3 regions of the Lysinibacillus sp. NPDC056959 genome follow, and region 3 is predicted to be linked to each of the others. Evidence: riboswitches for the same ligand, from Rfam matches in the RefSeq annotation. Region 3 holds a riboswitch; each other region holds the start of a gene.

What was found. Region 3 has a riboswitch for S-adenosylmethionine ahead of ACFTQ7_RS17675 (methionine ABC transporter ATP-binding protein). Riboswitches for the same ligand answer to the same signal wherever they lie in the genome.
Region 1: linked by a shared signal. The riboswitch ahead of ACFTQ7_RS21695 (O-acetylhomoserine aminocarboxypropyltransferase/cysteine synthase family protein) and the one ahead of ACFTQ7_RS17675 (methionine ABC transporter ATP-binding protein) in region 3 are both predicted to bind S-adenosylmethionine.
Region 2: linked by a shared signal. The riboswitch ahead of ACFTQ7_RS16425 (MetQ/NlpA family ABC transporter substrate-binding protein) and the one ahead of ACFTQ7_RS17675 (methionine ABC transporter ATP-binding protein) in region 3 are both predicted to bind S-adenosylmethionine.

What each region holds. Positions count from the first base shown of each region.
Region 1 covers NZ_JBHURE010000028.1:36,137-46,709, forward strand. The annotation lists gene ACFTQ7_RS21665 (sensor histidine kinase) at 1-908, opposite strand, end outside; gene ACFTQ7_RS21670 (hypothetical protein) at 924-1,079, opposite strand; gene ACFTQ7_RS21675 (response regulator transcription factor) at 1,057-1,749, opposite strand; gene ACFTQ7_RS21680 (MerR family transcriptional regulator) at 2,131-2,361, shown strand; gene ACFTQ7_RS21685 (homoserine dehydrogenase) at 2,416-3,402, opposite strand; gene ACFTQ7_RS21690 (hypothetical protein) at 4,096-4,482, opposite strand; gene ACFTQ7_RS21695 (O-acetylhomoserine aminocarboxypropyltransferase/cysteine synthase family protein) at 4,806-6,107, opposite strand; SAM riboswitch class I at 6,225-6,338, opposite strand; gene ACFTQ7_RS21700 (hypothetical protein) at 6,342-6,620, shown strand; gene ACFTQ7_RS21705 (glycerol-3-phosphate acyltransferase) at 6,635-7,267, shown strand; gene ACFTQ7_RS21710 (DASS family sodium-coupled anion symporter) at 7,449-8,930, shown strand; gene scpC (succinyl-CoA:acetate CoA-transferase ScpC) at 9,126-10,573, opposite strand, start outside.
Region 2 covers NZ_JBHURE010000015.1:34,365-44,937, reverse strand. The annotation lists gene ACFTQ7_RS16445 (amino acid permease) at 1-689, opposite strand, end outside; gene ACFTQ7_RS16440 (PucR family transcriptional regulator) at 916-2,484, shown strand; gene ACFTQ7_RS16435 (carbon-nitrogen family hydrolase) at 2,559-3,353, opposite strand; gene ACFTQ7_RS16430 (pyridoxal phosphate-dependent aminotransferase) at 3,868-5,037, shown strand; SAM riboswitch class I at 5,387-5,490, shown strand; gene ACFTQ7_RS16425 (MetQ/NlpA family ABC transporter substrate-binding protein) at 5,695-6,525, shown strand; gene ACFTQ7_RS16420 (methionine ABC transporter ATP-binding protein) at 6,630-7,655, shown strand; gene ACFTQ7_RS16415 (methionine ABC transporter permease) at 7,648-8,319, shown strand; gene ACFTQ7_RS16410 (alpha-hydroxy acid oxidase) at 8,333-9,484, shown strand; gene ACFTQ7_RS16405 (glycine C-acetyltransferase) at 9,784-10,573, opposite strand, start outside.
Region 3 covers NZ_JBHURE010000017.1:68,191-78,763, forward strand. The annotation lists gene ACFTQ7_RS17635 (thioredoxin family protein) at 26-343, opposite strand; gene ACFTQ7_RS17640 (3-hydroxyacyl-CoA dehydrogenase/enoyl-CoA hydratase family protein) at 754-3,138, shown strand; gene ACFTQ7_RS17645 (acetyl-CoA C-acetyltransferase) at 3,192-4,364, shown strand; gene ACFTQ7_RS17650 (acyl-CoA dehydrogenase family protein) at 4,485-6,269, shown strand; gene ACFTQ7_RS17655 (arsenate reductase family protein) at 7,046-7,402, shown strand; gene gcvH (glycine cleavage system protein GcvH) at 7,493-7,873, shown strand; gene ACFTQ7_RS17665 (toprim domain-containing protein) at 8,059-8,400, shown strand; gene ACFTQ7_RS17670 (thioredoxin family protein) at 8,416-8,718, shown strand; SAM riboswitch class I at 8,781-8,885, shown strand; gene ACFTQ7_RS17675 (methionine ABC transporter ATP-binding protein) at 9,095-10,123, shown strand; gene ACFTQ7_RS17680 (methionine ABC transporter permease) at 10,113-10,573, shown strand, end outside.

The DNA.
Region 1 (10,573 bases), on a different contig from region 3:
TTTGCCAAAGCTTCTTTTCCCTTTAAAGCTTGTATCATCGGCAGTACTTCTTTGCGTCCTTTCCATGCAAAAATAGCTGCCACAATACTCGTTAACCATATAAAGAAGAAAATGTATTGATGGGTTATAAAATTGTTATATCCCACCATGATTTGTTCTGCTTGGGCTGATTTTTTTGAGATGGATATTATGCCGGTGTAATCAAAGGTTTCACTAAGATCCTCTGTATCCATGACAGTATCAGTTTGATAAAAAATCGCGTTTAAATAACCACTACTAATATTTGAAGTCGTTAATGGATGTTGGTCCGTATACTTTATTTTGAAAGCACTACTGTCTGAAACATTACCCGAGCTAAATGTTTGACCTGAGTCAATGTTCGTTAATTCATAAGACCAGTGATTATTAGTTTTCACAAAACTCTTTGCTTCTTCTTGTACTGCATTTATATATTTATCAACAAGCGCTTCCTTTTGAGTGAGAATTTTTTTGCGGACATGCTCATCATCCCCAAAATTAGTTGTAATATCTTTAATTTTGGCTTCTCGCTCTTTTTCAAGCTTTGTTTTTAATTCCGTTGCATTTACATTAGCAGCTTCTTGAATGCGCGCCTCATATTGGGCTTTAATATTACCTATCTGTTCTCCTAATGTTCCATAGCGATTACGGTGTTCCTCGATTTCGCTTTGTGTCACCACAATTTTACTTTTTAAATCTTCAGCTGTTGGTACATTTAACACTAATGGTCCTAATTCCGACTGGAAATTATCAAGTTGAGGTTGTAAATTTTCAGATTGAAAATAAGACTTTCCAATATATCGATACCCCACTTTTGAGAACGTGACAATACCGAATATCACCCAGATTAAACATATAAGAGCGAGAAGAGGTTTCCAATTTTTCACCATATTTTTAACTCCTCTCTAAAAAATTCTCTCGAGCAATTGTAACATCCCCGGAGAGTGGGCAGTTACTATCTGATACGCATACACGCCAAAATAAATTAGTCCAATAACCCCTGCTACAAACCCTGCAATTGTAACATACTGCTCTACTTTATTTTTCCATTTTATAGCCAACGCCCCACACCACCTTTAAATAACGTGGATTTTTCGGATCTGCTTCGATTTTTTCACGTATTTTTCGAATGTGTACAGCCACAATATTTTCTGCATTGTACGCTTCCTCATTCCATACACGCTCATAAATCTCTCTTATCGAAAATACACGCCCTGCATTTTTCATTAATAATTCCGTAATCTTATATTCGATTGGTGTTAATCGAACAGGCTCCCCTTCTAAATTGACTTCCTTTGCATCTTCATCTAATACAAGACCGTCGATTTCCACCTTTGCCGCTCCTTCATTGTACGTCCCAAGTTGTACATAACGTCGCAGTTGAGATTTCACACGAGCCAATAGCTCTAACGGATGAAAAGGCTTTGTAACGTAATCATCTGCGCCTACAGATAGACCATGAATTTTGTCGCCATCCTCTGCCTTCGCACTAAGCATAATAATTGGAATATTGCGCTCTTCCCTAATTTTAAACGTCGCTGTAATTCCATCCATATTCGGCATCATAATATCTAAAATAATTAAATGTACTTCATTGTTTTCTAATTTTTCAATTGCCTCTAAACCGTCAGCAGCTTTAATGACATTGTAGCCTTCATTTTTTAAATAGATTTCAATACCATCACGAATATCTTGATCATCGTCTGTAACAAGAACTGTTAGTTTCGTCATGATATACACCTCGCTCTCAATAAATAGTGTACCTTTTAAATCTTAAAAACCAGTTATTATAAAAATGAAGAAATTCTTAAGATTTTAATGAATCTCATCACCAAATGTGTGAGTTGTTTTCCGTTCCGGTTGGGGCGTTTGATTAGCTGCTTGGATCAACTAAGGTTGTCCCCCAATAAAAAATAATAGTTGTACCTGTTAGACGCATTAATTAGAAAAAAAGACATTGTTAATACTAGTCCCCACAGCCCATTAACATTAATAATACAGATTTATCAAAAAGTAAACAATTACCATTTCTCTTTTTCTTTCATTTATTAACCTACAGTAGGCTTTCTTTTAACGGGAGGTTATAATATAAACAACAAAAGGAGCGAAATTATGTATAAAACAATTGAAGAAACAGCCATCGACCTTAGTATGCCAGAGGATCAAATACTTCGCTTAGTTTACGAGGGCCGTATTCGTTCAGTATACGATGGGGACCAAATACTGATTAATAGCGGGCAGTTTAGTACTTATTTTGAGCAGCTAGATCGTATTAAAGAGGAAATTGAAATTTGGCGGAATACTCCTATTCCAGAGGATATTGATGTTAAAGATGAGGATTAAAAAAATGCCTATCATTCAAACAAGTTGAGCATTGTTGAATGATAGGCATATCTATTATATTGTTACGACAAACCCGGCTCTTTTACCGATAATTTCGGCATAATCTTCTACCATTACACTAGCTGTTGGATACATACCTGCTCCAGGTCCTACTAGCGTTAAAGTGCCAATATAATTTGTATCTAATGCCACAGCATTATTGACGTCATCAACGGGGTAAAGTGGATGTTCTTTATCTACTAATTGCGGGCCAACCTTTGCGACCACTTTACCATCCGCTAGTTTCTCAACCTCTGCAACGTGGCGGTAACGCAAGCCTTTTTCGCATGCTTCTTTTACTTCCTCTGCCGAAATACTATCAATACCTACTACTTCGACGTCAGCCCAGTCTGGTTGTTCACCAAATGCTAAAGCACTTAAAATCATTAATTTTTTAAAGGCGTCCTGCCCAGAAATATCATTATATGGATCTGCCTCTGCATAGCCTAAATTTTGCGCCTCTTTTAAAGCAGTTTCGAACGACCAGCCTTGTGAACGCATTTTCGTTAAAATATAGTTGGATGTCCCATTTAAAACACCTTGAATACGACTAACATCATTGACAAGCAAAATGTTTTTCATCGTTTTAATAACTGGTACACCACCAGCGGTTGTTGCCTCAAAGCCCACAAATACACCGTTTGCTTTTGCAAGGTCCTGTAGCTCTAAGCCTCGCTTTGCAAACATTACTTTATTAGCTGTGATAACATGACATTTATGTTCAACAGCGCGCTTTAAGTAAGTAAATGCTGGCTCCTCATTCACGATTGCCTCAAAAACAACCTGCATACCTGGTTCAGCTAAAACTTCATCCATACTAGTTGTCATTAAATGTGCTGTCCCTGGTACGCGTTCACGGCTGGCGTCTGTAACTAAAATTTTTGCTACTTCTAGCTCAATGCCTAATTTATTTTTAAGCTCTTCACGCTTTTCGTTTAATATATGGTAAATTCCTTGACCTACCGTTCCAAATCCTAATATAGCTGCCTTTATAGTTGCCATTTCTGTTATTCCCTCCAACTTACATTCCGCAGTTTCATTATATTTATTTCGTCTCAGCTTAATTCGTACAGATTTTGAATTGTTCGCTGACTTTACAAAGCAGGTCAGTTTGCCGTGTTTAACACTTCGTCTTCAGACAGATATTTAGTCATTGTGTTTCACTCTCACTACAAAAATATTCTGAATGAAGATACAGTCTGTGAAACACACAAATTCAAATAATTCAAAATTTAACTTATTGAAAATTGTATCGTAAATACATACATTGCACAAGAAAAATCTTTCTAGGATGGACATTTGTTTCTCCTAGAAGTGCAAAGGAAATCGTTTTCATTCCTTTTATTATATGATTTTTCACTTGATCTATAAAATAATTGAAGAAATATTGACGATTCTTATAAAAAATAAGGATCATCACAATTGTGTGGGGTTGATTTCCTGGGGGGCGCCCAACCTCCACTCCAATCAACTTATACTTGTTATTAATTTTAACAAATGTCATCCACAGCTTTTGTAATGAGCCAAAAATAATTGTCTTTCTTCTATTATATTTATGTAAATACATTTATAAAAATTGTTCTTTTGAAATATATTAATAAAAATTTTTTCAATTATAATAGTATATCTTCCAACATCTAATTAAAAAGCTCATTCCCTGTAGCAGCAGAGAATGAGCATAATTATATGAGGGATTTAACTAGCTTTTGCTAGTAATTTATAACGATATTGTGTTAACGCTTGTTGCACCAGTCTTATTTCCTCTAGCGTAAAATTTGGTATTGCATACGTACGTTCAACTAATTGGAACGTGCCGTATTTTAAGTAATACTCTGTTGCTGGTAGAGAGATATGACTTGCTCCATAGCCTTCATAAGCTTCAAAAACTTCTTTTACTGTATAGCCTTCTTCTTTGACATAAACAATTTCCTTAAAAGCTGAATGTCCAAAGTTCTCTTGCCATTTACTCTCAACTGATGCAAGTATGTTTTGAATGGACATGTTGTTCACAAAAACATGACCTTCATTTAACTCATAAATAAGATAAGATGCAATGTTTTGCGCACTATACACATTTCCCATTTAAAACACTCCTTTATCATCAGTATTGGTAGATAAGAGTAGTTACTGACTTAGCAACTACTCCGCTTCATATATTTCAAAAGTGGGGGAGCACTTATGAAAACTAAATGTCGAACGCTTTTCTTATTTCCTAGTATAAAACAAGGAATTAAACAAGTCAACAATACTTATCAAATTACTAGGTATTATTTTTAAAGATTTTCAGTTACCTTTACCGAATGAGGCAAGCGGATGATGTAGCAACGTTTTACGCATTACCAAATGAGGCCTATCGAATGGGAAAATACGTAAACGCTACAACATTAGCCAATGTCTTTTAGTTATTAGGCTTCTACTTGTTGCTGTATAGCTGTTACTTGTTCAATAGCTTGTTCTAAATCTGCAATAATGTCCTCTACTGCCTCTAAACCGATGGATAAGCGAATGAGCGACTCGGTTACGCCAGTTTGGATTAGCTCCTCAGCTGATAGTTGCTGATGTGTAGTAGATGCTGGATGGATAATTAATGATTTCGCATCCCCTACATTTGCTACGTGCGAGAATAATTTCACACTATCGATTAATTTACGCCCTGCTTCACGCCCACCTTTAATACCAAATGTAAGCACTGATCCGAAGCCATTTCTCAAATACTTTCTAGCTAACTCATGAGTAGGGAAATCTTCTAAGCCATTGTAATTTACATATTCCACAGATGGGTGGTTTCGTAAATATTCAGCTACCGCTAATGCATTTTCATTGTGTTTAGGTATACGCAAATGAAGCGTTTCTAAACCTTGTAATAAATTAAATGCTGCATCTGCACTTAATGTTGGACCAAAGTCGCGTAGTAATTGCACGCGCAGTTTTGTGGCAAATGCAGCCGCTGCTGTGTCAATACCATAACGCAAACCGTGATAAGAAGCATCTGGCTCTGTAAAGCCTGGGAAGCGTCCACGAGTCCAATCAAACTTCCCTGCATCTACAACAACGCCACCTAAAGTTGTACCATGGCCGCCAATCCATTTTGTTGCGGAATGAACAACGATATCTGCACCGAAATCAATTGGTGTAGAGCCATATGGTGAAGCAAATGTGCTATCAATAATTAATGGTAAGCCGTTTTCATGTGCTACATTCGCTACTGCTTCGATGTCTAGCACTTTTAAACTTGGGTTACCGTAAATTTCAGCGAACACCGCTTTTGTTTTATCTGTAATAGCTGCTCGGAAATTTTCTGGATTTGTTTCGTCTACAAAAATTGTTTTAATACCGTAGTTTGGTAGTGTGTTGGCGAATAAATTATAAGTACCTCCGTACAAAGAGCTACCTGCAACAATTTCATCACCTGCCCCTGCTAGATTTAAAATTGAAAATGCAATAGCTGCTGCACCAGATGAAAGTGCTACCGCTGCTGTACCGCCTTCTAATAAAGCGACGCGTTTTTCAAAAACATCTACAGTTGGGTTTGTAATTCGTGTGTAAATATTGCCAGCTTCCTCTAAGGCAAAAAGACGTTGCGCATGAGCAGTGTCTTTAAAAACAAATGCCGTTGAGCGATATACGGGTACTGTACGAGATCCTGTTACCGGGTCTGGCTCTTGGCCACCGTGTAACAGCAATGTTTCTGGTTTAAAATTTGTCATTGTATACCTCCATATGGTTATTTTTTTACGATGGCACCGGAGATGAGGAGGATTTTTTAAGTAGAAAACAAAAACCCTCTTCAGCTAAGAAGAGGGTTGCGGTTGCAAGTTTTCCTCCCCTTATCTGCCAGATCCAAGTAAGAATCTGTAGGAATTAGCACCTTAGCAAGCTCGTCACTTACTGGTTGCCGGGCATCATAGGGCCTATCCCTCCGCCGCTCTTGATAAGAGTATGTGATTCAATTTCCATCGTTGTTACAAAGTATAAACATAGACATTTTCTCTGTCAACACTAAAATTTTATTTTTTCCGAAACTTCTGTCTGCTTCTTTACGTATTACGAACGCATACATTATTTTAACGTTAAATGATTTATTATCAAAACGTGGGGTTGATTTCCGTTCCGACTGGGCGCTTTCCTGGGGGCGTCCAGTCGGAGCGGAAATCAACTTATATACAATGGCACGTTTTAAAATGGCATCCCTAGCTTTTATTGATAAGCCTATTATTTAGAAAGGAGGACTTTTATGTTAAAAGCCATTATCATTTTTCTTCTTGTTGGTTATTTGATTGGCTGCATTCATGGCTCTAAAGTTGCTCAGTTTTTATCTGGGGTAGATTTAAAAAAGACTGGTTTTGGCAATGCAGGTGCCTCTAATGCCACGCTTTCCCTTGGATGGAAATATGGCATATTAGTCGGACTTATCGATATCGGTAAAGGTGTTGCAGCTATAATCGGTGCACATGTCTATCTTGCTGATATAACACAATTAACTGAAGTACAAGTTTGGCTCTTTATCTATATCGTAGCAGCCGGTGTCATTCTAGGTCATAATTTCCCATTTTATATGGGCTTCAATGGCGGCAAAGGAACTGCTTCAATTATCGGGATATTACTCGCGATTGATTGGAAAGTTGGCTTATTTGCACTCATTTTATTTGTTATTTTTTCTTTCGTGACGAGCTTTTTAATTGTCGGTGTACTTGAATTTTATCTCGTTTTTTGTACTGCCACATATTTATGGATTCCTGGGGTCGGCCCAACGTTTATAGCCTTATTTCTTTTTAGTATAGCCATCATTTTGCATATCGAAAATATTAAACGATTGATGCTAGGAACTGAGCCTAAAGTTACCTCTGCATTCAAGAAGAAAAACTAATATCTTTTGGATATTTTTGTCTTTTCTGTGGCCGCTTATTTTCTCGTAACTGCCCATTATCGCTATAACTAGAGCGCATTTGAACACACTAGCTTTTTTTACAATAAATAGACAATTTACTTTCTTAATAAAGCATTTTACTAGTCGATGTTATAGAAAATGCTAGAAAGGATGAGAAAGTATGTCTACTTCTGAACAAGCAAAACCGAAACGTAATTTAAAGCCACTCTGGATTGCATTAGCGTTCGCATCCCTAATCATCATAACTTTTTTACCGAACAATGGCGATTTACCTGTAGCTGGACAACGGGCTTTGGCTATTTTAGCTTTCGCGGTCATCCTATGGGTTACAGAAGCAGTATCCTATCCCGTTAGCTCTGCCATGATTATTGCTCTAGTTACAGTTTTACTAGGATTAGCTCCGTCAATGGAAGATCCAACGAGAGAGCTAGGAACATCAGATGCTTTAAAATTAGCATTAAGCGGATTTAGTAATTCAGCAGTTGCACTAGTAGCCGCAGCTCTTTTCTTAGCGGCAGCCATGCAAATTACCAATTTACATAAACGTCTTGCACTATGGATTCTTTCACTAGTAGGGACAAAAACGAAAGCCATTGTCTTCGGTGCTATTTTAGTATCTATTGCACTCGCATTCTTCGTCCCTTCTGCTACTGCACGTGCAGGCGCAGTTGTACCAATTCTACTCGGAATGGTAGCGGCATTTGGTTTACCACGTGATAGTCGACTTGCTGCTTTACTTGTCATTACCTCTGTGCAAGCTGTCTCCATTTGGAATATCGGTATTAAAACGGCAGCAGCTCAAAATATGGTCGCTTTAAATTTCATTAAAGAACAATTTGGTGTGGATATTTCATGGGGTGCTTGGTTGCTTTACGCGGCTCCCTTCTCCATCATCATGTCAGTAGCTCTATTTTTCATTATGATTACACTAATTAAGCCTGAAACAAGCAATATCGAAGGTGGCCGAGAAGTAATCAAAAAACAACTAGCGGAACTTGGCCCACTAAAAGCTCCCGAAATTCGATTAATCATAACATCTGTCGTTTTACTATTTTTCTGGGCTGCTGAGGGCAAACTCCACCCATTCGATACGACAACGGTTACAATCGTTGCAATCGCCATTTTATTAATGCCCAAAATCGGGGTCTATACGTGGAAGCAAGTTGAACCGCATATTCCTTGGGGTACAATTATCGTCTTTGCAGTAGGAATTATGTTAGGAACCGTCTTGCTTAATACTAAAGGTGCATCTTGGTTATCTGATAAAGTATTCGGTTCACTCGGTTTAGATTCTATGCCAATTCTTGCAACCATTGCCCTTGTCACTTTATTCAATATTCTTATTCACTTAGGCTTTGCGAGCGCAACAAGCTTAGCATCTGCGCTAATACCAGTATTTATCGTTTTAGCTTCAACATTAACGACTAATGTCGATCAGGTTGGTTTCGTTATCGTGCAACAATTCGTTATTAGCTTCGGCTTCCTCTTACCTATTAGTGCACCGCAAAATATGCTTGCCTATGGTACAGGAGCCTTTACAACAAAGGATTTCTTAAAGTCTGGTATTCCATTAACGATCATCGGATACATCCTAGTTCTTCTATTCTCCGCAACATACTGGAAATGGATTGGATTATTGTAAAAAGAAGCTTTGGAACTTTGTTTTCTTCGGGCGCAGATCATTTCGGGGATTACCTGTTCACTTTGAAGCCTACCCGATCACTTCGTAGGCCTCCCCCGTCTATTCCACAGATACCCGAACTTTTGGGATTATGTTATTAACAATGAAAAGCCTTGAAGGAACAAATAAACTGTCCTTCAAGGCTTTTTCAATTTATTATTTCGATAAAGCTGGGTTCTTCATCGTGCCATTTTTTTCGAAATTCACATGCCATGAGAGCGCTTTTTCTAAAACATGTGGCGTATGATGTCCACCTGTTGCTTCATTGGCATCATTAAAATACTTCCATAGCTGCTCACGATATTCCGGGTGTGCACAGTTATCGATAATGAGTCCAACCCTCTCTCTTGGAGCAAGCCCACGTAAGTCTGCTACTCCCTGCTCTGTTACGATGACGTCTACATCATGCTCTGTATGGTCTACATGCGACACCATTGGAACGATACTAGAAATATTTCCGCCTTTTGCATAAGATTTTGTGACAAAAATACCTAATCGCGCATTACGCGCAAAGTCTCCAGAACCGCCGATTCCATTCATCATTTTTGTGCCAGAAACATGTGTAGAATTCACATTCCCGTAAATATCTACTTCTAATGCCGTATTAACAGAAATCAACCCGAGTCGGCGAATAATTTCTGGTTGGTTAGAAATCTCTTGCGGACGTAATACTAGTTTATCTGTATATTTTTCAAAATTACCATAAACTCTATTTCCAACTGCCTCGGAAAGTGTAATTGAAGTAGCAGATGCGAAGTTTACCTTTCCGGCATCAATTAATTCGAATACCGCGTCTTGCAATACTTCTGAATATACTTCTAAGTTCTCAAACTCAGAATCTTTAAAACCTAATAAAACGGCATTTGCTACTGAGCCTACACCCGATTGAATAGGCCTTAAGCTTGTTGTTAAACGCCCTACTTTAATTTCTTCACGTAGGAAATTTAATAAATGATTAGCCATAATATCTGTCTCTTCATCCGCAGGGACAATCGTTGATGGCGCATCTAAAATATCTGAAATTACAATGCCTTTTACTTTATTTAAATCTAGTGGTATACCAATTGTGCCAAGCCGATCGGATACATTTTGCAATGGAATTGGATCACGTTGCCCCTGTAGTCCTGGTACAAAAATATCATGGACACCTTCTAATTCATCAAGCTGAGCTACGTTCAACTCAATAATTATTTGGTCTGCCTCTTGCACAAAAATCGGAGAGTTACCAACTGAAGTTGTAGGAATTAGTAAGCCGTCTTCTGTAATAGCAGCTGCTTCAATAATCGCAAAGTCAATGGGACCGATAATACCTTGACGTACTAGCTCCGCATTATGTGATAGATGCGCATCAACGAATGTGATGTCACCACTGTTGATTTTGTTACGAATGCCGGCATCTGCTTGGAAAGGTCCACGTTTACGAATAACGCCAGCTTCTGCTAAGTATTGGTCGACTTCTGGGCCTAGTGATGCACCTGTATATACATCTACCCTGAAGTTTTCCTTTTTAGCTTTTTCCACAAGCGCAAGCGGTACCACTTTTACATCACCAGCACGAGTAAATCCACTCATCCCAAGTACCATACCATCCTTAATCCAAGACG
Region 2 (10,573 bases), on a different contig from region 3:
GCTGCTAACGGTTCGTCAGATTCCCCTGCCGCAATGGCCACAATTTCTGTGCCCATAAAGGAGAAAATAACAATAACTACCCCCATCAAGACTGCTCCAAAACCATTCGGTAAAAAGCCACCCTCACCGATCAAATTAGCAGTACCTACTGCATTAAAATTAGGTGCGATACCAAAAATAATGAATGCACCTAGTCCAAGAAAAGCTATAATACTCGCAACCTTAATAAGAGAGAACCAATATTCAAATTCACCAAAAGCTTTTACGGAAATGACATTTGTTAAAGTAAGTGCGACAGTTAATAAAAGACTTAGTAACCATAAAGGAATCCCGTCATACCAATATTGAATGATTGCAGCTGCTGCAGTTGCCTCTAAAGCAATAGCAACAACCCAGAAAAACCAATATAACCAACCAATCATAAAACCTGCCCACGGACCAATGGCTTCATGTGCATAATGCGCAAAAGACCCACTTGTTGGATTGACAGCTGCCATTTCTCCAAGCATTCGCATGACAAGAATAACGATAATACCCGCAAATATATAAGATAAAATTGCGCCAGGGCCGGCAAGGTTAATTACTGAGCCACTTCCCATAAATAGACCTGCTCCGATAACCCCCGCAATCGCGATCATCGTCATATGCCTTTTCTTTAACCCTTTCTGTAATTGCGTTTGTTGCTCCATATTCAGCTCACCTCTTTTATTAGATTGGATTACCGCTTACAAAAATTTTACATGTTACATAGAAACGAAGGTATAGACAAACTGTAAAATTCTATGCATTTGTTTTAAACATAATGTAAAATAGACTAAACATTCTAAAAATACAATATTTAAGTTAATTTCAGCAAAAATAACACATCAATGAGAAAACTAGATAAATATCTATGTTAAAAGGAGGGAGGGTAACATGAGTCAATTTAAGCTTCAAGTGAAGGATGTATTAGAAAACACATACTTCCAAAATGCAGAGGTCGTAGCTGGTGAAGATGGTTTATTACGAATTGTAAAGTGGGCTCATGTCATTGAAATTATACAAGTAGATAATTTTCTAGCTGGTGATGAATTAGTTTTAACAACGGGGATCAGCCTTCAGCACAGCATCGAAAACTTTATCTTTTTCGTAGAATCTTTAATCGAAAAAAATTGCGCGGCACTATGCATTGAATACGGGACTTCCATACAGACCATCCCGGAAGTGATTGTAGCTCTTGCTAACCGTCATAGCTTCCCTATTATCGTTTTTCATGACACGGTTCCTTTCGTCCGTATTACACAAGATTTACATAGTCAAATTATGAATCAACAATATTTAATGATCTCTACTTTAGAATCCTACTCTCAAACATTAAATAAAAATGCTCTATTAGGACAAAACGCAGAAGAAATTTTACAAAATATGTATTATGAATTGAAGACACAAATCATCTTTTCTATTAAAGGTCGAGAGCCTATCTTTTTTCCAAATATGCCGCATACTAAGCGCCAACAACTAGTTACGCTGGAAAAATCAGCAACCGTGTTTAAAAATGAGCCTATCTTTATTTTTGATCAGCATTATGCAGATTTAACGCTCTATAGAGAAGATGGTCTATTCTCAGAGTTTGAATTACTTATTTTAGACCGTACAGCTACTGCCTTGGCACAGCTGTTAATGAGAGAATTTTATATTGAAGAGAAAAGGGACATTGAGGATGCCTCTTTTTTAGGAGATTGGATCGATCAAAAACTATCGAAAGAGGAAATTTATAAATTTATCGTCAGCTATCATTCTAGCTATAAGCTTTCTAGCGGGGCCGTTTTTATGTTAGCAATGCCTAATGCAGTCTCTAAAGTACAAGAGGATATTGTCTACAGCAAGCTCTACTATCGAAATCTTTTTGAGCAAAATGGATTTATACCATTTCTATACGAAAGGAAAAGCTATGTCATTTTTATTTTACTTCATAAGAAAGATAGTAAATCGAGTCGCGAATTATTAAATACATTAGTTTCTTCCCTGCTGAAAACTGATTTTTATAAAAAACAAATGATTCAAGGGTATCAAGTAGCCATTGGCAAAGTCGTAGCAGACGTAGAGGAAATACCGAAGAGTTATCAAACTGCACTCGAAACATTGTATATTTGCAGTAAAGTACAAACTACATCTTACTTTTATGATGATTTACATTTGTATCACCTCATCTATAAATTACAGATGCAAGTAAATTTGCAGGAAGTGATTCAAGATTATTTACAGCCCGTTATTGAATACGACAAAAAAAATAATAGTAAGCTATTAGAAACGCTACAAGTATACTTGCAAACGAACGGCTCTAAACAACAAACCGCTAATCAACTGTTCATCGTACGCCAAACGCTCTACCATCGTTTAAAAAAGCTTGAAAGTCTTTTAGGGAAAAATTTCATGAAGGGGCATAATCGAATTACGCTTGAATTTATGTTGCTCGCCAATTCTTTAATTGAGGATAAAAACTAACTACATGTTTATGATTGATCAGCGATGTTGCAAGAATAGCACGCTCAAAATCGCTATGAGCGTGCTATCAGATTTTAATTTTCGGTAACTACTCCACTATATAATGCTGGTCTGCGGTCGTCATAAACTGGAATTCTGCCTCGTACTTCATCGACAATCGAAAAGTCCACGTCAATGACAGCTACTTCCTCGTCCTCTGCACCAACCCAAAGCACTTCGCCCCACGGTTGAATAATCATTGATTGACCATTAAAGTTTTCTACTTTTCTCGATATACGATTAACAGCGATCACGAAGCATTGATTTTCGATGGCACGTGCTTGCAGCAATGTGTTCCAATGATCGATACGTGGCGTCGGCCATTGTGCCGGCACGAACAATACTTTTGCGCCCTCTAAAGCGTGAGCACGTAGCCATTCTGGGAAGCGAATATCATAGCAAATCACACCTGCAGCCTCGATATCACCAAGGGCAAAGCGATTCATTTCATCCCCTGCTTCTAAATATAGATGCTCGTCCATCAATCGGAAAAGATGTGCCTTGTTATATTCACCTACTAACTCACCATTGTTATCAAACGTATACATCGTGTTGTAAAATTTATCGCCCTTCTTCGTTGAAACAGAGCCTCCAACAATATGTACGCCAAGCTCTTTCGCTAGGTTTGATAAAAATGCTTTCGAACGTTCTCCATTCACATCTGCAAGCTCTGATAATTTTTCAAGCGCATAGCCTGTATTCCACATTTCCGGTAATACAATAATTTCTGCACCTTGTTTTGCCGCTTCACGAATCTTTTCTTCCGCACGAGCAAAATTTTCTTCTACTTTGCCAAAACCAACATTTAGTTGGATACACCCAATTTTCATCTTAATTCCTACCCTTCTCCCAAAAGTATTTCTTTTACTGCATTTGTGCTTTTCTATATTTCATTATACTACAATTGAAAATGATATCGCTGTTGTCTGAGCTTAGAGCAGCTTTGGAACAAAAACAAAAAGGCCAGGATCTCAGCAATAAAGTGAGCCCTGGCCTTTTCGCGAAAGTGAATCTTACTAATCATTTTTGCTCTTAGTTTTAGATTCTATTAATTAGTACGATTAAGTTTAATAAAAGTTACAGTAATTAAAAAAAAAATTAAATATTATTTTAAAGGGCTTAAAAGTAATGTCAAAACCTATGTTTTATGGGCATTGTTAAGATGCCTCAGATGTTGTTACAATGACAAGGCATAATTACGTTCGGAATCGGCTTTGTACTTAGGCTCGCATGCTCTCTGTTTGTATTTTGTGCGTCCATCTTTGTAAATTGAGACTCTAGACAATTAGTAAAAAAAGTAATAATATTTGCATCAATTATTATTTTTTAAAAAGGAGAACATGCATGGAATTCTCAAAAAAACTACAGCAACTCCCGACTCAATTTTTTGCAGCATTGGTGCAAAAAGTGAATAGTGCTTTAGCAGAAGGGCGCGATGTTATCAATCTCGGTCAAGGCAATCCAGATCAGCCCACTCCCCAACACGTTATAAAAGCGTTACAGGAGGCAGCTGAAAACCCTCAAAATCATAAATATTCTCCATTCCGCGGCCTAGTAGAATTACGTCAAGCAGCTGCAGACTTCTACAAACGTGAATACAATGTTGATATTGACCCTGAAACTGAGGTAGCTATTCTTGGTGGTACAAAAATTGGTCTTGTTGAGCTGCCATTAGCGGTTTTAAACCCCGGTGATACAATGTTATTACCCGATCCTGGATATCCAGATTACTTATCTGGTGTTGTATTAGGTGATGTTAATTTTGAAGTCATGCCACTTTTTGCAGAAAATGATTTCCTGCCTGATTATCATGCTCTTTCTGATGACGTAAAAGAAAAGGCTAAGCTACTTTACTTAAATTACCCGAACAACCCAACTGGTGGTACTGCAACACTTGAATTTTTCGAGGAAACGGCGCGCTTTGCTAAAGAACACAACATGATCGTCTCACATGATTTCGCTTACGGTGCAATTGGATTTGACGGCAAGAAACCTATTAGTTTCCTGCAAGCGGAAGGTGCCAAAGAGGTCGGCATCGAGATGTATACATTATCTAAAACATATAATATGGCAGGCTGGCGTATTGGATTTGCAGTTGGTAACGCTGATATTGTTGCGGCTATTAATCTTATTCAAGATCATCTATTTTGTAGTCAATTCCCTGCCGTACAACAAGCAGCAGCGGTTGCCCTTACAGCATCACAGGATTGCGCAAATACGCTAAGAGCGACTTATGAGCGTCGACGAAATGTTCTTATCGAAGAAGCACAGCGAATTGGTTGGCAAGTAACCTCACCAAAGGGCTCTTTCTTTGCATGGCTCCCTGTTCCATTAGGTTATACAAGCGAGCAGTTTGCTGATGCATTGCTCGATAAAGCTGATATCGCAGTAGCTGCAGGCAATGGCTTCGGTCTATACGGTGAAGGCTATGTTCGTGTAGGTTTACTCGTAAGTGAAGAACGCTTACGTGAAGCGGTCAGCAGAATTGAAAAATTAAACCTATTTAACTCATGAGCATTTGATTCCCTCTATCAAAAAAACTGTCCCATCAGCTCACGCTTGCTAAGGGACAGTCTTTTCATCTCACTATCTTTTGTGGTAGCTCTAGCCCTTCTTCTATTGGATAACATTGGTCATAACCCGTTTCTTCATACCGACACACCCCCCCACTAATCGCTCATAGAGCCATGAAAATGCGTTTCATATCTCCCATCCCACACATAGTTGACTCTCACTAACATTCCCACCCATCTCCCTTAATGGAATATTGTAATAAAATAAAAAATTTTAAAAATTCCATTGACTTACCATAACCAATAATTTATATTAGTCCTATCGGATTTACAAAAAAATATTTATAAATCTCTTATCAAGAGTAGCTGAGGGACTGGCCCTATGAAGCTCGGCAACCTCCTTTTTTAAGGAAGGTGCTAAATCCTGCAAACGATATCGTTTGAAAGATAAGAGAGGACACTTTTTTATGAGCCTCTCTTAATTTTTTAAGAGAGTTTTTTTTATCTTCATTTACATGAAGATAAAAGCCTCCGGCGGATGTCACGGATTTTGAAAGGAATGAATTGTGCTAGCACAATTCAAAATCCGGACAGCAATTACGCCAAGGCGAAATTGTTTTTTATACAAACCGATAAAACAACTTTGGAGGTATGTCTCATGAAAAAGAAAAACAAAATTTTACTAGGTTTAGCAAGTCTCACATTAGTAGCAGCATTAGTAGGTTGCGGTACTAAAGAAGATAAAGGTAGTCAAGGTAAGGCTACTAATGAAAATAAAGTTGTAGTAGGTGTAACTTCTGGTCCACACGAACAAATTGCAGAAGTTGCTGCAAAAGTTGCCAAAGAAAATGGCTTAGAGGTAGAACTAAAAACGTTCTCTGATTATGTTTTACCAAATACATCGTTAGCCGAGGGTGATCTTGATGTAAACAGCTATCAACACAAGCCTTTCCTCGATGCATTTAACAAAGATCACAAAACAGATTTAGTGCCAGTAGGAAAAACAATTTTAACTCCAATGGGCATTTACTCTGAGAAATATAAATCATTGGATGAAGTTCCTGATGGTGCTACATTCGGATTACCAAATGATCCAACAAACGGTGCCCGTGCTCTATTTGTCCTTCAAGAGGCAGGCATCATTAAATTAAAAGAAGGTGCAGACTTAACAGCTTCTACTCGCGATGTGGAAGAAAACAAAAAGAATTTTAAATTCATTGAATTAGAGGCTGCACAAATTCCGAAGCAGCTTAGTGAAGTAGATGTGGCAGCTATTAATACGAACTTCGCTCTTGATGCTGGTATTGATCCTAAAAAAGACTCCATTCTTTTAGAATCTACTAACTCTCCATATGTAAACTACATCGCGGTACGTTCTGAAAACGAGGATGACCCAGCGATTAAAAAATTTGTTGAAGCCTATCAATCTGATGAAGTACGCAAATTTATTGAAGAGGAATTCAAAGGTTCTATTATTCCAAGCTGGTAAGTAACGATGAAGGGCCTTTCATAAATTAAGAATCTGCGAGACTCCTATAGGAATGCTAGCAGATTCTTGCTTTATAAAAGGACTTAGAAAGGAGATATCACAGTATGATTCAACTAGAAAATATAACAAAAGAATTTAAAACTAAAAAAGGTATCGTTAAAGCAGTAGATGGCATTAACCTACATGTCAAAAAAGGTGAAATTCATGGGGTTATTGGCTACAGTGGTGCAGGAAAAAGTACCCTTATTCGCTGTGTTAATTTATTAGAACGTCCAACAACAGGAAAAGTATTGATCGACAATGTAGATATTACTTCCCTTTCTTTAAACGACCTTCGCGAAACACGTCAAAAGATCGGCATGATCTTCCAGCATTTTAATCTCTTAAAAACAGCGACCGTTTACAACAATATCTCGGTCCCATTAAAACTTCTAGGCTATAACGACTCTGAAGTGAAAAAACGCGTTGCAAAATATGCAGAAATTGTTGGCCTAACAGAGAAATTAGATAGTTATCCTAGCCAGCTTTCGGGTGGTCAAAAGCAACGTGTCGCTATTGCACGTGCCCTCGCCCAAGAGCCTGAGATTTTACTCAGTGATGAAGCGACAAGTGCTCTCGATCCTGAAACAACTGACGCTATTCTTGAGCTTCTCTTAAAAATTAACCGTGAGCTGGGCATCACTATTTTACTCATTACACATGAAATGAATGTTATTCAAAAAATTTGCGATGATGTATCCGTTCTTGAATCAGGGACGGTTGTGGAATATGGCTCTGCTATAGAACTATTTTCGAAGCCTCAGCACCCAACGACACGAAAGTTTTTAAACACTATTTCTCAACGTAATTTATCTCCTTCCCTTATCGAGCAATTAAATCTTTCCGGAAGTGTGATTCGTTTAACATTCCTTGGTGAAAGTACCGGGAAGCCATTACTTGCAGAAGTGAGCAAAGTTTATGATGTACAACCAAATATTTTAACAGCCAATATCATTGAATTAAAAAACGGCATCGTCGGGAATATTGTCGTGCATCTTCACGGTGAGGCACATATCGTAGAAAAGGCACTTAAATATTTTACAGAAAACGGGGTAGACGTTGAGGAATTAGGAGGCGAATTAAATGAATAGCATTCAAAGCTTCTTTGCAGACTGGTCAGATGTTATTGGGCAATCCATTATCGAAACCTTTCAAATGGTCGGGATTTCATTATTGTTCTCTATTTTAATTGGGATCCCTTTAGGGCTTTTAATCGTTTTAACCCGACCAGGGCAATCATTTGAAAGTAAATTTCTCTATCAATTTTTCAATTTATTTATTAATATTATTCGCTCTGTACCGTTCATTATATTACTATTCTTCATTTTACCGTTCACGAAGCTGATCGTTGGCACAACTATTGGTGTAAAAGGTGTTATTGTGCCGCTTGTTGTTTATACAGCGCCTTATATTGCGCGCCTTATGGAAACGGCACTTTTAGAAGTTGATCCAGGTGTTGTGGAAGCTTATACAGCAATGGGTATTAAACGTCGTCACATCATTTGGAATGTCTTACTACGTGAGGCTCGTCCATCCATTATTTTAGGCTTAACAATTGCCACAATCGGTCTGATAGGAGCAACAGCAATGGCTGGAATGGTTGGTGCTGGTGGTTTAGGTGATCTCGCATATCGTTACGGTCATTTACGCTATGAGGTCGATGTGATGTATGCGACAGTGTTTATCTTAATCATCCTTGTTCAGATTATTCAATCAATGGGTAACCGCTTTGCTGCGAAACTAAAGAAAGATTGATAGGAGGATTACGATGACAAAAACAACACATGGTGATCTACTGTTAAAAAATATAAATGCACAAGTCCCCTTCCCTATTTGCTTTGCAGATTTAGAAAAGGCTGTTGCAGAAAAGATGGAAGCTGGTTCGTTTGGCTACATTCGTTCAGGTGCTGGGGGTGAACAAACATTACGAAATAACCGTGCCGCCTTTGAAAAATACTCTATTATTCCACGCTTTTTACAGGATGTTTCAAGTATTGATACATCGATTGAGCTGTTCGGAAAAGTACATCCAACTCCGCTCTTATTTGCTCCTGTTGGCATGAACAAAATGGCACATGACGAGGGAGAGCTTGCCGTGGCACGTGCGGCTGATCAGTTAAAAATTCCTTATATTCAAAGTACAGTTTCAAGCTATGCACTTGAAGATGTGGCACAAACAGCCCCTACTGCTACTAAATGGTTTCAATTATATTGGTCAACAAATGAGGAAATTGCATATAGCATGGCCGCCCGAGCCGAGGCTGCTGGTTTTGAGGCTATTGTTTTAACTGTAGATACCGTCATGCTTGGCTGGCGTGAAGAAGATGTTCGCAATCAATTTTCACCTTTAAAACTTGGGTATGCTCGAGGAAACTATATGAATGATCCTGTTTTTACTGCTTCTTTACCAGATGATTCATTCGAGTCATATGTACAGGGCGTTTTGCAAAATGTGTTCCATCCTACATTAAATTGGGAGAATGTACGTGAATTAAAGCGCCGTTCTAATCTCCCTATTTTACTGAAGGGAATCTTACATCCTGAAGACGCAAAACTAGCTATTGAAAACGGCATTGACGGTATTATCGTATCAAACCACGGTGGTCGCCAATTGGATGGCGTAATTGGTTCACTCGATGCCCTTCCTGATATTGTGAAAGCTGTAAAAGGACGATTTCCTGTTATTTTAGATAGCGGTGTGTATCGCGGTATGGATGCTCTTAAGGCACTCGCTTTAGGAGCAGATGCTGTTGCCATTGGTCGTCCCTACGTCTACGGACTAGCATTAGATGGGCAGCAAGGAGTCGAAAAAGTAATGACGAATTTATATGATGAATTAAAAGTTTCCATCGCTTTAGCGGGGGCAATATCAATAAAAGGACTACGTGATATCACATTAGTGAAAAAAGATGGAGCGTAAATAAAGCTTCCGGCAGTTTGAGATGGAGATAAAAGATTTATCGGAATAAATTTGTGTTTTATCGGAACAATTTTGTGATTTGTCGGAACAATTACAGATTTTATCGGAATGTTTCACCGATTTATCGGAACATTAATATAAATTGAGGCTGGGACAAAAAAGAAAAAATGTTAGACCGATTGTATTGGTCTAACATTTTTTTGATTTAGGAAGGAATACTCTAATCATCGAAGCGAAAAAGTTATTATCTATTTTCGCTATTTTTCAAAATAATCGAGTTCTGTCCCAGCCTCAATTTTTTATTGAATTACGCCTAGCTCACGGCCGACTTTTTCATAGATTGCTAGAGCGTCGTCCAGCATTTCTTTTGTATGTGCCGCTGTAGGCATGTTACGAACACGTCCTGTGCCTTTTGGAACCGTTGGGAAAACGATTGATTTAGCATAGACGCCCTCTTCAAATAAACGACGTGAAAATTCCTGCGTAAGCTTTTCATCACCAATAATACATGGTGTGATTGGCGTTTCAGATTCACCGATATTAAAGCCTAGCTTAGCAAGACCCGCTTTTAGATAATCGCCATTTTCCCAAAGCTTATCGTGAAGCTCTGTTGAGTCAATCAGCATTTGCACTGCCGCTGTAATCGCAGCAACATCACCTGGTGGTAATGCTGTTGAGAATAAAAATGGACGAGAACGCACTTTCAGCCAGTCAATTAAATTTTTCTTACCTGCTACATATCCACCAACAACACCAATTGCTTTAGAAAGTGTACCAATTTGGAAGTCGATTTCTTTTTCTAAACCGAAATGCTTCACAGTACCCTTTCCTTTACCTGTTACACCTGAACCGTGTGCATCATCAACATACGTTATTAAATCAAACTCTTTCGCAATCTCAACGATTTCTGGTAATTTTGCAATATCACCATCCATTGAGAATACGCCATCAGTAATGACCATGACTTTATTATATAAGCCTGATTCTTTCGCTTCCTTTGCTTTCGCACGTAAATCATCCATGTCAGAGTGATTATAGGCAATGATTTTCGCACGTGATAAACGACAGCCATCGATAATCGAAGCATGA
Region 3 (10,573 bases):
TCTACGCTAATATAGCCTATCTAAATTATTGTTGTGCAGATAAAAACTCAGTAACTTGCTGAGGTGTTTTAGCATTAGCACTATGTAAGTGTGCTAATTTTTCACCGTTTTGGAAAATTAGTAGGCTTGGAATACCCATTACATCATATTTGTCCGCAATTTCTGGAAGTTCATCACGGTTAAGTTCATACCAGTCAAATTGGTTGTACTCTTCGATAATTGGATCGATGAACATATTCATGCGTGTGCAATCTGGGCACCATCCAGCGTAAAATTTTACTAGCACTTTTTGGTCACCAGAGATCAGTTCATTAAATTGGTCAGCAGTTGTAATTGTTTTCATTTGTTATTTCACTCTCCTCGCTTACCATTCTACACATTTTTAACGCAACCTGAAAGTTTTCTGTTTGGAATAATCGCTATCTGCTTATTGTCTTGTTTTCGCTCGTAAAAAACGAAAAAAGTTGTATATTGCAAAAATAATTGGTGAAAAAAGATTGCTAAATGAAACAAAATATTCTACACTGAAAACAGAAAAAGTAGTTTTATCTTCATTCAACGGAAAAAATTACCACAAAAACTAAAACGGTAGTTGAACGAAGATAAGCCTTAGTTGTATGTCACAGATTAAATTTGAATAGAGCTAGACTGATTCAAATTCTGGACAAAAATACACGAAGGCAAACTTTGATATTTTTTTGGTCAAAAAATGAATGGCTATTCATTCAATGGGAGAATAAGGGGGAATTGCTTGTGACTTACAACATTAAAAAAGCAGCTGTTCTAGGTTCTGGGGTAATGGGCTCTGGAATTGCAGCACATTTAGCAAACATCGGTATTCCAACATTATTATTAGACATTGCGCCGAAGGAACTAACAAAAGAGGAAGAAGCGAAGGGTCTTTCCTTAGAGCATCCTGCTGTGAGAAATCGTATCGCCAACGGAGCTCTGCAAAAGTTATTAAAGCAAAAGCCAGCACCACTTACTTCTAAGAAAAATTTATCACTACTAACGGTTGGTAACTTTGAGGACGATTTAGAGAAATTAAAAGATGTAGATTGGGTTATTGAAGTTGTCGTTGAAAATTTAGCGATTAAACAAAGCCTATATGAAAAAGTTGATGCTGTACGTAAGCCAGGCACAATTATTAGTTCAAACACATCTGGCATAAGTATCGATGCAATGGCGGAAGGGCGTTCAGAAGATTTTAAAAAGCATTTCCTAGGAACTCACTTCTTCAATCCGCCGCGTTATTTAAAATTACTTGAAGTCATTCCAGCAAACACAACAGCGCCAGAAGTTGTCAGCTTTATGAAAACATTTGGCGAAGATGTGCTTGGGAAAGGTGTCGTACTTGCTAAGGATACACCGAACTTCATTGCCAATCGTATCGGAACGTACGGTTTACTAATTACTTTACAAGAAATGATGAAGGGTAGCTATTCAGTTGGCGAGGTGGATTCTGTAACAGGTCCATTAATCGGTCGTCCAAAATCAGCAACTTTCCGAACGTTGGATGTTGTTGGTTTAGATACATTTATCCATGTAGCGAAAAACGTTTATGATCAAACAGCTGGTGAAGAGCAGCAAGTATTTGCAGTACCAGATTTCCTACAGAAAATGGTCACAAATGGCTGGCTCGGAGCAAAATCAGGTCAAGGGTTCTTCTTAAAGCAAGGCAAAGAAATACTTGAAATTGATCCAAACACTTTAGAGTATAGCCCAGTTAAAAAGTTAAAAACTCCTTCTATCGAAATGGCAAAACAAACTCGTGGATTAGCAAATAAAGTGAAAGCATTAACTTATGCTAAGGATCGTACCGGAGAATTATTATGGGGTATCTTCGCTCCGACGCTCATTTACTCTGCACAGCTACACGGTGAAATTGCTGATGATATTGTTGCCATTGACAATGCTATGAAATGGGGCTTCGGCTGGCAGCAAGGGCCATTTGAAATATGGGATGCAATTGGCGTCAAAGAGTCCGTAGCTAAAATGGAGGAAGAAGGTCGTGAGGTACCGGCATTCGTCAAAGATATGTTAGCAAGCGGCTTAGAAACTTTCTATTCCGACATGGACGGTGACCTAGCCTATTATAATGGCTCTGAATACGTAAAAGTGCCAGTGAATGAGAAGGAAATTAACTTAAAACGCTATAAGAAAAAGCACGGCGTTATTAAATCAAATACAGGTGCTAGTTTAATAGATATAGGTGATGGAATTGCATTACTTGAATTTCATTCCCAATCAAATGCAATTGGCTTAGACATTATCCAAATGATTAACTTTGCAATCGATGAAGTAGAAGCGAACTATAAGGGCTTAGTCATCGGTAACCAAGGGAAAAACTTCTGTGTTGGTGCAAATCTAGGAATGATTTTAGTAGAAGCACAGGATGATAATATTTTTGAACTAGATTTCGTTATTAAAGCATTCCAAGATGCGATGCAAAAGATTAAATACTCTCGCAAGCCTGTTGTAGCAGCGCCTTTTGCTATGACGCTAGGTGGCGGAGCAGAGGTTTGCTTACCAGCTGCACATATTCAAGCAACAATGGAAACGTATATGGGCCTAGTCGAAGTTGGCGTAGGATTAATCCCTGGTGGAGGCGGTAATAAGGCGCTTTACCAAAAATTCCTAAAAGGGTTACCAAATGGCGTTGAAGTAGACTATCAACATATTGCTAATAAAGTATTTGAATCGATTGCGATGGCAAAAGTTTCGACATCTGGTGAAGAAGCACGTGAAAATAACTTCTTAAACTTTGCTGACGGGATTTCTGTTAACCCAGATCACCAACTATATGATGCAAAACAAGCTGCACTAGCGCTTTATGAGGCAGGCTATTTACCACCTGTTCCTACGAAAGTTCCTGTAGTCGGTGCATCAGGATACGGTACGCTATTAATCGGTGCTCAAGGAATGTTTGAGTCAGGCTATATTAGTGAACACGATTTAAAAATCGCTAAAAAATTAGCGTATGTCATTGCTGGTGGTAAAGTTCCATATGGCACATTAGTAGATGAACAATACCTATTAAACCTTGAGCGTGAGGCGTTCCTAAACTTAGTGGCAGATCCGTTATCTCAACAAAGAATGCAGCACATGCTTTTAAAGGGAAAACCACTGCGTAACTAACTTTAAGACTGAATTCACTATACTTGCACATGAAACAAAGGGGGATTAATACGATGCGTGAAGCCGTTATTGTAGCAGGAGCACGAACTCCGATTGGAAAAGCGAAGAAGGGTTCTTTAGCAACAGTTAGACCAGATGATTTTGGAGCGGTTGTTGTCAAAGAAACATTAAAAAGAGCGGGCTATGAAGGTCCGATTGACGATTTAATTTTAGGATGTGCAATGCCGGAAGCCGAGCAGGGCATGAACGTAGCACGTAGTATTGGAGCGCTTGCTGGACTACCAGATACAACGCCAGCGCTAACAATTAATAGATTCTGTTCGTCGGGTTTACAAGCAATTGCTTTTGCAGCAGAGCGTATTATGCTAGGACATTCTAAGGCAATTCTTGCTGGTGGCGTCGAGTCTATGAGTATGGTGCCAATGGTAGGTAATACACCTCGCTTAAATCCAACATTAGCTGAAACTGCTCCACAATATTATATGGGGATGGGGCATACAGCTGAGGAAGTGGCACGTCAATACAATGTTAGTAGAGAAGATCAGGATGCTTTTGCTGTTCGTTCACATGTGCTTGCGGAAAAGGCGATTAAAGAAGGTAAATTCAATGATGAAATCGTACCAATTGAAGTGGAGCAACATTATGTAGATGACAACAACAAACTACAGGTGAAAAAATTCACGTTTAGCATGGATGAAGGTGTACGTCCAGGTACATCTGTAGAAGGTTTAGCGAAGCTTCGTCCGGCCTTCCATGTTAAAGGTAGTGTTACAGCAGGTAATGCTTCTCAAACTTCAGATGGTGCAGCAGCGGTACTTGTGATGGACCGTGAAGAAGCAGAAAAACAAGGGCTTACTCCGATGGCGAAGTTTTTAGGCTTTGCAGTTGGTGGCGTACCTCCTGAGGTGATGGGTATTGGACCAATCGTGGCAGTACCTAAAGCGCTTGAAATCGCAGGCTTATCAATAGATGACATTGATTTATGGGAAATTAACGAAGCATTTGCGTCACAATCCTTACAAGTCGTACGTCATTTAGGCATTGACCAAAACAAAGTAAACGTTAATGGTGGAGCAATTGCCCTTGGTCACCCACTTGGTGCAACGGGAGCTATTTTAACATTAAAGCTCATTCATGAATTGAAGCGTCAAGGTAAGAAATATGGTGTCGTAACAATGTGTATCGGTGGCGGTATGGGTGCTGCGGGAGTATTTGAACTTCTATAATTTTTGCTAGATCAGCTTGGAGTGCAGTGTTTTCGGTTGCCTCCGAACGTAGTACTTCAAGCTTTTCTATATATTGGGGATAAAAACTATTAAAAATAGATATATAGGGAGGAATTTAGAATGACAGAAAAAACAACGGATTTCATTAAAGGCGGCGGATTTATTATTGAAGATGTGGAATTAGATCGTGTGTTTACACCAGAAGATTTCACAGATGAGCATAAAATGATTGCTAAAACTACTGAAGAGTATGTAGCAAATGAAGTGTTACCAGTCGTTGAAAATTTAGAAAACCATGAATTTGAGCATTCGGTTCGTCTACTAAAAAGTGCAGGTGAGCTCGGCTTACTAAGCGCGGATGTACCTGAAGAATATGAAGGTCTAGGATTAGACAAAGTTTCTTCTGCATTAATCGCAGAAAAAATGTCTGTTGCTGGCGGCTTCTCTATTACACATGGTGCCCACGTAGGTATTGGTTCTTTACCAATCGTCCTATTCGGAAATGAAGATCAAAAGAAGACGTATTTACCAAAGCTTGCGTCAGGTGAATTAATCGCTGCTTACGCATTAACAGAGCCAGGTTCAGGTTCTGATGCATTAGGTGCAAAAACGACTGCGAAGTTAAACGATGCAGGGACACACTATATTTTAAATGGTGAAAAACAATGGATTACAAATGCAGGCTTTGCAGATGTATTTGTTGTCTATGCAAAAATCGATGGCGATAAATTCTCAGCATTTATTGTAGAACGTGCCTACAATGGCGTTTCAGTAGGCGCAGAAGAGAAAAAAATGGGAATCAAATCTTCATCGACACGTACTTTAATCCTTGAAGATGCAGAAGTACCTGTAGAAAACCTTTTAGGTGAAGTAGGTCGCGGACACGTTATTGCCTTTAATATTTTAAATATCGGTCGCTATAAATTAGGGGTTGGAACAATCGGTGGCTCGAAACGTGCATTAGAGCTTGCTATTCAATATACAAACCAACGTCAGCAGTTTAAAACGAAGCTGTCTGATTTCAATCTAACAAAAGAAAAATTATCGACAATGGCATCACAATTGTATGCGTCTGAGTCATTAAACTATCGTACAGTAGGTTTATTTGAGGACCGCTTAAGTCAGCTAAGCCCAGATGAGCAAAAGCAAGGGAAAGTGATTGCTAGTGCAATTGCTGAGTATGCTATTGAATGTTCTATTGCTAAAGTATTTGGTTCTGAGACTTTAGATTACATTGCGGATGAAGCGGTTCAATTACACGGTGGTTACGGCTTTATGGCTGAATACGAAGTAGAGCGTATTTATCGTGATTCTCGTATTAATCGTATTTTTGAAGGTACAAATGAAATTAACCGCATGATTGTACCAGGTACATTTATGAAAAAGGCAATAAAAGGTGAATTGCCATTACTACAAGTTGCTCAAAATTTACAACAAGAGCTTCTTATGCTAATGCCTGAAGATGTAGGCACAGAGCCGTTAGCACAGGAAAAATATCTTGTGAAAAATGCGAAGAAAATTGCTGTATTAGCATCAGGTTTAGCAGCACAACGCTTCGGTGCGAAGCTTGATCAAGAGCAAGAAGTATTAGTGAAGATTGCAAATATCGCAAACCAACTATTCGCAATGGAATCTGCTGTATTGCGTACAGAAAAAGCGATTGCTCGTGACGGTGCTGAAAAAGCTCATCAAAAATTACTGTACACTCAAATCTTCTGCCAAGAAGCATTTGCAGAAATTGAAAAAGAAGCAAAAGATACGATTCTTGCTTCAGCAGACGGCGACGCTGCACGCATGACATTGTCTGCACTACGTAAATTAACTCGCAACAACCCATACAACTTAATCGCGAAGAAACGCGAAGCTTCTGTTAAATTAATTGAAGCAGAAAAATTTGTAGTTTAATATGCAAAATAACCCTAGCTATCCATAGAGATGTGATAGCTAGGTTTTTTTGTTGGAAGTAAAAGTATAGCTCTTAAAATGAGGGGGTGATTTCCGTTCCAGGCTACTCGCTTTCCTGTGGGCGAGCGTCGAGCCGCTTCCTTCGCTAAAGGAACGAATGCTAAATGCGTCACGTCCTGTGACAATGCCTCCGTGACCAACATCATGTTGGCCTCAGGGTCTCGCCTGTTTCACTTTCCCACGGGAGTCGAGTAGCCTTCCACTCCAATCAACAATATCGTAGAACTTTAATAAATTTTATGAATGGCAAATGAGAACGCTAAGGCTACACATCATAATCAATCAGAATAGTAAGGGCGATTGTACATCTGTTGTTGATTCTGCTACGATAACACTTCGCTTTCGCACGAAAAAACACCGGTAGCTAAAGCTTGGTTTTATTACATTAAATCGGATAAATATGCAAGAAACACACGCTATATGAATTGGTTGATTGGAGTGGAGGCTGGGCGACTCCTTGGGGATCAGCGTCACAGATGAGACCCTGCAGCGAAGCGAAACGGCTCATCGGACGCCCCCAGGAAGCTCTGCTCTGCGCGAAAGCGAAGCGTCAGCGGCAAAGCGCCCAGCCGGAACGGAAATCAACCCCACGCTATGGAAGGAATAAGTTAATAATTGTTTCATTTTGGTTCGTAACGGTTATGATGGTATACTACAGAAAATGAGGGATACACTGAAAATGTAGTTCCTAAAAATGATAGTAGAGGAGCCTTTAAATGACGATTCAATTTATTCAATATCCGAAATGTACTACTTGTAAAAAAGCACAAAAATGGCTAAATGACAATGGAGTTTCATATGAAGATGTACACATTGTCGAACAACCGCCAACAAAGGACGAACTATCAAACTTATGGCAAGTAAGTGGACTACCTTTAAAGAAATTTTTTAATACTTCTGGTATGAAATATCGCGAGCTTGGCTTGAAAGATAAGCTTGCTGAAATGACTGAAGAGGAGCAACTTGAACTGCTTGCTTCAGATGGTATGTTAATTAAACGTCCAATCGTAACTGATGGAAAAAAAGTTACGTTAGGGTTTAAAGAATCAGATTTTGAGCAAGCTTGGAAATAACCGCTTTTAATCGCTTTTAATCTTGTTTTTATGGAAGAAGTATGGCACACTGAAAGTGAATATATTACATATTTATGGAGGGGTTTTTGCATGAACACACCTAAAGACTTACGTTACTCTGAAGAGCACGAATGGGTTAAAGTAGAAGATGGAAAAGTACGTATCGGTATTTCTCATTTCGCACAATCTGAACTTGGAGATATCGTTTTCGTTGAACTTCCACAAGTTGGTGACGAAATCAAAACAGATGATCCATTTGGTAGCGTAGAATCTGTAAAAACAGTTTCTGAATTATATGCACCAATCTCAGGTACAGTAGTTGAAGTAAATGCAGATTTAGAAGATAGCCCAGAATTCGTTAATGAATCACCATATGAAAAAGCATGGATGATCGTTGTAGAGCCTGCTGATGCATCAGAAGTTGAAAAGCTTATGACAGCTGAGCAATACGATGAAATGATTGCAGAATAAGACAAGCCTGTAAAGAAAAACGTCGGAAACTACCGACGTTTTTTATTATCTTCATCCATTCTGCCATCATAGTGGATGAGTGTGAATGCAAGTATATTCCCTTAACAATAGGTGTCTAACAGTATCAATGACAAGATTTATTGATATAATAATGATAAGGGATATGTCTAAACGGGGGTGGCTTTATGTTCGAGGGGAAATGCTTAATTGTCGAAGGCCGTTCGGATAAGCTTCAAATTGAACCTATTTTAAATGAACATGTTAAAATACTTTGCACGAATGGTACAATTGGTGTGCATCAATTAGAAGAGTTACTTGATCCATATGAAGGCTGTGAGCTTTATACATTTTTTGATGCAGATACATCGGGTGATAAGCTACGAGCATTAATGGACAGACATTATCCAGAGGCTGAGCATTTACGTACTATGCCAACATATAAGGAAGTAGAGACAACTCCGAGAAAGGTGTTAGCGGCAATCTTAATTCGTGCGCATTTCTCAATCCATAATGAATATATTTTGTAAGGTTGCGTGAAAAAAATGGAAGAATGGTCAAAAGAGCAGTGGAACGTGGCTATCCAGTCGGGTGAAAAGGCTGCTTTTTATTTATATACACCAATGTGTGGAACGTGTGTAGTTGCATCGAAAATGATGTCGGTTGTTGAGCAATTGCTACCACAGCTACAGGTTGGTAAAGCGAATATTAATTTTATCGAACAAATCGCTTATGATAATAAAATCGAAAGTGTACCGTGTTTACTTGTATGTGAAGGCGGAAAAGTGACGGAAAAGGTTTATGCTTTTCAATCCGTACCGTATTTATACGAATTGTTAAAAAAATAAATTGACTGAACTTTACTCACGTGGTAAAGTACGAATATACTAAAAAATATAAATATATCGAACTCTTATAAAGAGCGGCGGAGGGAAGTGCCCTATGAAGCCCGGCAACCATCACAAAGTGAAAAGGTGCCAAATCACCCAAAGATTTTATCTTTGAAAGATGAGAGAACGGTTCAACGTATAAGTTACGTGACCCCTTCTACTTGTCTATAGTTGAAGGGTTTTTTTTACTTCTTTCACCGAAACACCCGCTGAAAGAAGTAAAAGCCTCCGGCGGATGTCATGGAATCGAAAAGGATTTCTTTGTGCAAGCACAAAGTCGATTCCGGACGCAATTATGCCGAGGCACAATTGATAAAAAAAAGGAGAATTCGCTATGATTCAGCTTCAAAATATTACGAAGAAATACAAAACCTCGAATGGCGAATTAACAGCAGTTAAAGACGTCAACCTTTCTATCGATAAAGGTGAAATTTATGGCATTATCGGCTATAGTGGCGCTGGTAAAAGTACAATGATTCGCTTGTTAAACGGTTTAGAAAAGCCTACATCAGGTACGGTAACGGTTAACAATCAAGAATTTTCATCCATAAAGGGGCAAAAGCTTAGAAATGCTAGACAAAAGGTTAGTATGATTTTCCAACATTTCAATTTACTTTGGTCTCGAACTGTTGCGGAAAACATTGCTTTTCCACTAGAAATCGCAGGTGTTCCAAAGGCAAAACGTGAGGCACGTGTGAAAGAATTGATCACACTAGTTGGCTTAGACGGACGTGCTAATGCGTATCCATCACAACTATCAGGGGGACAAAAGCAACGTGTAGGCATCGCTCGTGCACTTGCTAATAATCCAGAAGTATTGTTATGTGATGAGGCAACATCCGCACTCGATCCGGAGACAACAGATGCTATCCTAGATTTACTTGTCGATATTAATGAGCGACTAGGTTTAACGATCGTGTTAATCACACATGAAATGCATGTTATTCGTAAAATTTGCCACCGTGTAGCGGTTATGGAAGCTGGAAAAATTGTAGAACGTGGTGAAGTATTACAAGTATTCCAAGCGCCACAAGCTGACATTACAAAAAAATTCGTTTCTCAAATTACAGATACGAAGGAAACACAGGAAACTGTGGCACAAATTAAAGCAAACTACCCTAATGGACAACTTGTAAAGCTAATATTTGTAGGAGAAAAAACAGAACAGCCTGTCATCTCACATCTTGTGAAACAGTGTGATGTAGAAGTAAGTATAGTACATGGTAATATTTCGCAAACTAAAAATGGCGCGTACGGTACACTTATCGTACAAATTGAAGGCACAGAGTCGAATGTTGCAGCTGCACTGAGCTACTTGCATACAGTCGAAGTACAAACGGAGGTGATTGCCAATGCTAACTAGTCTCTTTCCGAATGTTGACTGGGAAAAAATGTGGGAAGCTACGTATGAAACGTTGTACATGACAACAATCTCTACGGTGATCACATTTATACTTGGATTAGTAATTGGGATCTTATTGTTTTTATCAAGTCCTAACCAAATATGGGCCAATAAACTGGTGAACTTTTTAACAGGCTCAATCGTTAATATTTTCCGTTCGATTCCGTTTATCGTTTTGATTATTTTATTAATTCCGTTTACGAAATTTTTGCTCGGCACAATTCGTGGCGCAGATGCGGCTTTACCGGCACTAATTATCGGAGCTGCACCATTTTATGCGCGTATGGTATTAATTTCATTACGTGAAATCGATAAAGGCGTTATTGAAGCAGCTCGTTCAATGGGTGCTAAAACGTCAACGATTATTTGGAAAGTATTAATTCCAGAATCGTTACCAGCGCTTATTTCTGG